DNA from 3 places in the Aestuariirhabdus haliotis genome. Region 2 is predicted to be linked to each of the others. Evidence: predicted binding sites of a transcription regulator. Region 2 holds the regulator's gene; each other region holds the start of a gene.
The links. Region 2 encodes FNR, which switches genes on or off when oxygen is low (the NO sensors DNR and NnrR bind a similar motif). Its sites were predicted from a motif close to TTGATNTANATCAA; they were not measured.

Region 1: a site for FNR is predicted at 1,215-1,228, ahead of MIB40_RS15150 (FeoA family protein). Genes of this name have one in related genera too.
Region 3: a site for FNR is predicted at 993-1,006, ahead of MIB40_RS10655 (plastocyanin/azurin family copper-binding protein). Genes of this name have one in related genera too.

Annotation. Positions count from the first base shown of each region.
Region 1 covers NZ_JAKSDZ010000034.1:27,499-29,769, reverse strand. The annotation lists gene MIB40_RS15160 (hypothetical protein) at 1-144, opposite strand, end outside; gene MIB40_RS15155 (hypothetical protein) at 226-504, opposite strand; gene MIB40_RS15150 (FeoA family protein) at 1,305-1,535, shown strand; gene feoB (ferrous iron transport protein B) at 1,536-2,271, shown strand, end outside.
Region 2 covers NZ_JAKSDZ010000010.1:25,018-27,288, reverse strand. The annotation lists gene hemN (oxygen-independent coproporphyrinogen III oxidase) at 1-806, shown strand, start outside; gene fnr (fumarate/nitrate reduction transcriptional regulator Fnr) at 957-1,718, shown strand; gene MIB40_RS08770 (adenine phosphoribosyltransferase) at 1,738-2,271, shown strand.
Region 3 covers NZ_JAKSDZ010000015.1:39,310-41,580, forward strand. The annotation lists gene MIB40_RS10650 (cytochrome-c peroxidase) at 1-845, opposite strand, end outside; gene MIB40_RS10655 (plastocyanin/azurin family copper-binding protein) at 1,073-1,708, shown strand; gene MIB40_RS10660 (alanine/glycine:cation symporter family protein) at 1,709-2,271, opposite strand, start outside.

The sequences.
Region 1 (2,271 bases), on a different contig from region 2:
TATAGCTTCCAATGCATCCTCTATTGGATCGGCTGAGTACAACCAACCCATTTCCTCAAGGATCTCTTGCTCAAGTTTCTCTCTTTCAGTCTTTTCACAAGATGCAATTGTGAGGCAAGCGAAGAGTATCAGTACGTACCTCATAATTTATAACGCCGCGGTTTGGGGCTGGCATGGAGCGCCAGCGGAATGGCAGTCCCAGCCGAAGGCGACAACACCGCCTTGTTAAGTATTGCCATCAGGATACACATTGTTTTCATACCATGATTCTGAGTGAACCTCTCCTGGGGCGGACTCTATTGCCTTTTTAACCTGATCTAACGGAATTTGAACTATCTTTCCATCCAGTTCAATTTCAAACCACAGGGACTCATCTTTATCATCAGCAGAGATTGTGACTAAGTCCCACGATAGATTATCAATAGTGGAATTGATCACGAGCTTTTTTCCATCATCTACCGTCCCGAACCAAAGTAGTTCAGTTTCAGGTCTAATTTTCTTCATAGCACTTGATACTTAACAGCTAATTATAAGGAAGAACGTCCCCTTTCCTTTTTTGGGGTCCATTGTTGTTCATTCGGTTCAAAATTTCTTTATCTAGAAAAAACACCAATAAAATCAATACGCTGAAAGCCCATAAAAAATTAACTTCACGGAAAACAGGTCCTTTCCATGCGCTTTTAGGTTAACTCCTGATCTCCCTATGCTATCTGGCAGCCCTTAAAAATCAATCAGTTAGAGATCAGTTTTCCTTGTACAGACGACGTTCTTCCACTGTACACGGAAATAACGAGTTCACGAGATGGATGCATCGTAACCAAAAGAAATAGCCTGTGACCTGACATCTATTTGTTACAGCACCGACGAGCACCCAACTTTCCTCCCTCTAAACCGACAAGCGTATCGTTCAGAATTCGAATAGGCCCGCAGGGGCGAGACTTGGATGTCGAGCCGTCTCGTTTGGGCAGGATGCCCTGTCGAGACGCCCGAAAACTGATCGCTTCGCGCGTGAAGCCGAAGGCCGGTTTCGTGGAGGAGCCGGGATTCTTAAGGGGGTGGCGGTCCGCCCCCTTAAGGCACCCGTCGGGGTGCGTCCCGACATAACATCTACCCATAGGAAACTCTCAAGGTGTTGATTATTAACAAATATCAACTGGGTTGTCCCTCATAATTCATGCCATTTCAGGTCTTTAAAAAACAACCTGACTGCAACCTTGACCCAAATCAGCTTTAGCTTAATCTCGGCTTAAAGTAGGAATGGTTATCATTTAGCATGCACCCATTGATGTTTGAGAGTAGCCAAAATGACCCTGGATAAGTTGCCCGTTGGCCAAGCGGCCGTTGTACAAAGTTACCATCCCTTATCAACTGCGCAGAGCAGCCAGTTCCTGGCTCTGGGTATTGTTCCCGAGACACCGGTGCAGGTGTTGCGCACGGCACCCTTCGGGTGCCCGCTGCAAGTCAAGATCGGTCATTCACTGCTCAGCATTCGCAAAGCAGAAGCCGCATTAGTGGTATTAAAAGGCAGCGAATAAATGACAAAGCAAACCATCGCGCTGGTTGGTAATCCCAACTGCGGCAAGACCACGTTGTTCAATGGACTGACCGGACGTCACCAGACGGTGGGCAACTGGCCGGGGGTGACGGTTGATCGTAAGGTGGGCCAGTGTCGCACCGAGAACCAGACCTACGATGTGGTCGATCTGCCGGGCATCTACTCTCTGGAGCAGGATCAGCTGGGGCTGGACGAATCCATCGCGCGCTCGTTTCTGGATAATGACAAGCCCGACCTGATCCTCAATATTGTCGATGCCTCGACCCTCAATCGCCAGCTGTTACTGACCCATCAATTGCGTGATCTGGGTATTCCGATGTTGGTGGTGGTGAACATGATCGATGTCGCCGAGGCCCATCATATTCGGGTCGATCTGGTCGCGCTGTCGAAGGCGCTGGGTGTGCCGGTGATGGGTGCCGTGGCATCGAAAAAAAGCTCTATCGAGACCGTCAAACAGGCTTTGTCCACGGCGACGGTGCCGGTTGTGGAGGACGCTGCCAGTGAGTTGATGGCGCGTCATCAGCAGGTGCAAGCCTGGGTGACACTGGCGGTTACTATCGAACAGGAGCGCAAGACCCTGACCGAGCGAGTGGACGGGGTGATTCTGAATCGGTGGTTCGGGGTGCCGGTGTTTCTGGCTGTGATGTATCTGCTGTTTACCTTCGCTATTAACGTGGGTGCGGTCTTTATCGACTTCTTCGATATTTTACTGGGCG
Region 2 (2,271 bases):
ACACCATGGCCATCATTGACGCCGCACGCACGCTTCAGTTTCAGTCGATCAATATCGATTTAATCTACGGTTTGCCCTTTCAAAGCGAAGCGAGCTTTATGACGACTCTAGAGCGGGTCATCGAGATCGCCCCGGATCGTCTATCGGTGTTCAATTACGCCCACCTGCCAGAGCGGTTTATGCCCCAGCGCCGCATCAATGCGGAGGATTTACCCTCTTCTGCGGAAAAACTGGCGATCATGCAAAGCACCACCGAACGCTTGCTGGACGCCGGTTATGTCTATATTGGTATGGATCATTTCGCGCGTCCGGACGATGAGCTGGCAATCGCCCAGGAGTCCGGAGCCCTGCACCGTAACTTCCAGGGCTACACTACCCATGCTCACTGCGATCTGGTCGGCATGGGCGTATCATCTATCAGTCAGGTGAACGGGGCTTACAGCCAAAACCATGCCGACATCAAGATGTACATGAACCGCATCGAGAACCATCAGTTTGCCATCAAACGCGGTCTGGTCATGAACAAGGATGACTTTATTCGTCAGGCGGTTATTTCCCAACTCATTTGCCATTTTGAGCTGGATTTTGCTGCGGTTGAGCAACGCTGGGATATCAACTTCAAGAATTACTTCGCTGCAGAGCTGGATCAATTAAAACCCATGGCCGAAGACGGTTTGATCACCCTCGATGAACAGGGTATCGAGGTCACTGGTCGAGGCCGCCTGCTGATTCGCAATATTTGCATGCAGTTTGACCATTATCTGGGCCAGGAAAGCAACAAGGGACGCTTTTCGAAGGTTATCTAGCCCTGGCTTGCAAGCATAACGTTCTATGAGTAAATCCTCCCAGAGCACTGTCCACAAAAGTGCATTGCGTGCTCTGTTTGTTTTGTGAGTAATTTCCCCTACAATATGTCGGAATATAATCTGACATATTAAAGGGTCTTGTCCCCGCCTATGAGCTCTAAACTCACCGTGAAGCACGTCAACCATGTCGCCTGCAAGGAATGTAGTCTGAGTTCCCTCTGCCTGCCGATTGCCCTGGCGATGGATGAAATTGATCAACTGGACGACATCATCAAGCGGGGCCGCCCACTAAAAAAGGGTGAACACCTGTTTCTTGAAGGAGATCCCTTCACCTCAATCTACGCCGTGCGTTCCGGGGCTTTGAAAACCTATACCTCAACCAACGAAGGCGAAGAGCAAATCACGGGGTTTCAGCTACCCAGTGAAATCCTCGGTCTAAGCGGTATGGATGGCGACACCTACCCGGTTTCTTCCCAGGCCATGGAAACCACTATGATCTGCGAGATTCCGTTTGAACGCCTCAATGAGCTTTCCGACAAACTGCCCAAGTTACAAAAGCAGTTAATGCTGCTGATGAGCCGCCGCATTCGCGACGACCAACAGATGATGCTATTGCTCAGCAAGAAGAACGCCGATGAGCGTATCGCAACCTTCCTGGTTAACCTGTCTGCACGATTCCGACGCCGCGGCTACTCTTCCCACGCCTTTCGCCTGTCGATGTCTCGCAATGAAATGGGCAACTATCTGGGGCTTGCCGTTGAAACCGTCAGCCGGGTTTTCACCCGTTTTCAGCGTAATGGCCTGATCGAAGCCAACGGCAAGGATATCAACATCATTGATTCCGAACGCTTGTGTGCACTGGCCGGCGGCCGCGTGATCGACAATCCAAAAGATTCCGCTCAATCGTTGTAATTCCGCTTAAGGATCCCGGATGATTTTTGACGAGTACTTTATCAAATCCCTCGTGCGCCCCATTCCAGACTGGCCACAACCCGGGGTTACCTTTCGCGATATCACTCCGCTGTACCTATCTCCCAAAGCGCAAAGAATGGTTGCCGACAGCTTTATACAGCGTTATGTAGAGACCGACATCACTCATATTGCCGCTCTTGATGCCCGTGGCTTTTTGCTCGGTTCGGTTCTGTCCTACGAGCTCAACAAACCCCTGGTGCTCTTTCGCAAGCAAGGCAAACTTCCAGCTGAAACTCTGGAAGAAGCGTACGATATCGAATACGGTCAAGCGGTGCTGGAGGTTCACAAAGACGCCATCCCTGCCGCTGCCAAAGTATTGCTACTGGACGACCTGATAGCTACCGGCGGTACCCTTTGCGCCGCAGCATCGCTGGTCAAGCAGCTTGATGCCACTATTTATGAAGCTGCCGCTATCATTGACTTGCCCGATCTTGGTGGCAGTCAAAAGCTTCAGGATCTCGGTATTCCAACCTATACCCTATGCGCCTTTTAG
Region 3 (2,271 bases), on a different contig from region 2:
GGCGGTGTGTGGATAAGTTCCCGCAGGCCGGGTGTTTTGAAACTGCCCAGATCGCTGCCATCGGCGCGGTGCATTCGGACATGGGCGCCGACATCCCGGCGCAGCTGCAGGGGCCGGGCAACGCCCATAAACCTGGCGTAGCTAAGATAGGTCAGGTGCCGTACCGGGTCGGTAAAGATTTCCGGGTGTTCGGGGACGCCGAGGTTGTGCGTCTGCTCGTCGGTAAACAGGGGGCCATGGTGGCACTGGTTGCAGTTCGCCTTACCGTTGAAAAGCCGTTGGCCGCGCCGGGCCGCCTCAGATAATAAGCCCGTGTCGATAGCGGCGTTACGGCTGGTGAGCGTTTTCAAAAATTCTGGAATGGCTTTGCGCACACCGCCGTTTGAAGGTTCCCCGAGTCCGGCCTGCTGAAACAATTCATGGTATTCGGGCAGCTGTTTGAGGCGTTCCTGCATCAGCCGCATGTCCATGTTCATCAGCCAGCTTTCGGTAATCATCTCCCGGGTGACATCATTCAGATTGGTACCGATGCGGCCGTCGTGCAGCCAGCTCTCCCGGTGCGCGGTGTTGATCAAGGTGGGCGCATTGCGAAAGCCTTTCATACCGGTATAGGCCGGAGACAGGGCCTGAGGATTGGCAAAACCGTGTTCCGGTTGATGGCAGGAGGCGCAGGCGAGTTCGCTATCGCCCGAGAGCCGGGGATCATAGAACAGATGCTTACCGAGCTCGGCCAGGGGCGGGTTGACGGCTAAAGGGGCCGGTAGTTCCGCGCGACCACTGAATGCGATCGTTGATAGCCACAGAGTCAATAGCAGGCGACGGCTTGTTGAGCGCAAGCAAGTCATTGTTTCTTCCTTTGGCTACTATGCAGCGGTATGAAAATGCTTTCCGGGGCGGTGTCATGAGGTTGTCTCAGGAGTGCCGCTCAAAAGCCGTTTATGAGGTGTTGAAATCCCTTGGTCTAAGCCTAATGCAAGTGTCGTGCGTTGTTGTTGATAAGGATCAATTAATGCTAATGAGAATGATTGTAGTTTATGCTAATAAGTCAATGACAATAAAATGGAGCTTTGCCATGCCATTCTGGTTGCCGCGTTCTTTGCTCGGCCTTTCCTTTGCGGGTCTGCTGTGTGTGCCGAGTGCCTGGGCGGAAACGATCGAGGTCGAGATGATCTACCCGCCCGCGGATCCGGCGCATGGGGCTTTGTGTCACACCCCGGAGGGCGATGTTCCGGCGGATGCTTCGTTGTTGGCCATGCTGGATCAAGAGTCTCATCAGGCGACCGCCAGCACTGCAGGTGAATCGCAGTCCGTGCAGGTGGATCAGCTGATCGATACGGATGCGGATGATCCGTTGAAGATGTTCCGGTTTTCCCCCAACTACATTGAGATACAGCCCGGCGACAGCATTCGTTTTATGAACTCTCTGGGTCAGCACACTGTGGTGTCGATCAAAGGCATGATCCCGGAGGGAGCCGAACCCTTTAGCATCGCCCATGAAAAGGTGGCGGAGGTGACCTTTGAGCAGCCGGGGGTGTATGGCATTCGCTGCCGCGTCCACAGTCGTTATGGCATGGTGATGCTGGTTAAGGTGGGTGATGAGTTGCCAAATCTGGAGCAGGCACGCGAAAAACGCCACTACCGCAAAGCCGCCAAACAGTTTAAGCAACTGTTTCAGCGGCTGGATCGAAGCCTGGTGGCTGAGGGCTAGTTAACTCTGGCGAGCCGGGCTGGTTTCGCTGGCGTCTGCGTCCTGTTCATTGGTCAGGGCTTCACGCGCCTCTTCAGGTGTCTTATCCCAGACATCGGCATCCAGGGTGCGGTCCAGGAATTCAAACTTACGCCGGTCGAAGCAGGGGATTTCGCCACGGTCGACCTGTTGCTCGAAGTCCTTGATCACCCGAAAGACAATGCCAGACAACAGCAACAGTGCAATGACGTTGATGATGGCCATCATGCCCATGCTCAGGTCCGCCAGGCTCCAGACCACGGGCAGGCTGGCGATGGCGCCGTAGATCACCATGCCCAATACCGCCAGGCGGTAGATCACCACGGCCCATTGGCGATCGATGATAAAGCGCAGGTTGCTCTCGCCGTAATAGTAGTTGGCGATGATCGATGTGAACGCGAACAATAAAATGGCAATGGCGATAAAATCACTGCCCCAGCTACCGACCAGGCTGCTCAGCGCGTTTTGGGTCAGGGCAATGCCCTGCAGGCCACTGCCGCTCTCCAATTGTCCGGATACCAGCACAATCGCCGCCGTGGCCGTAC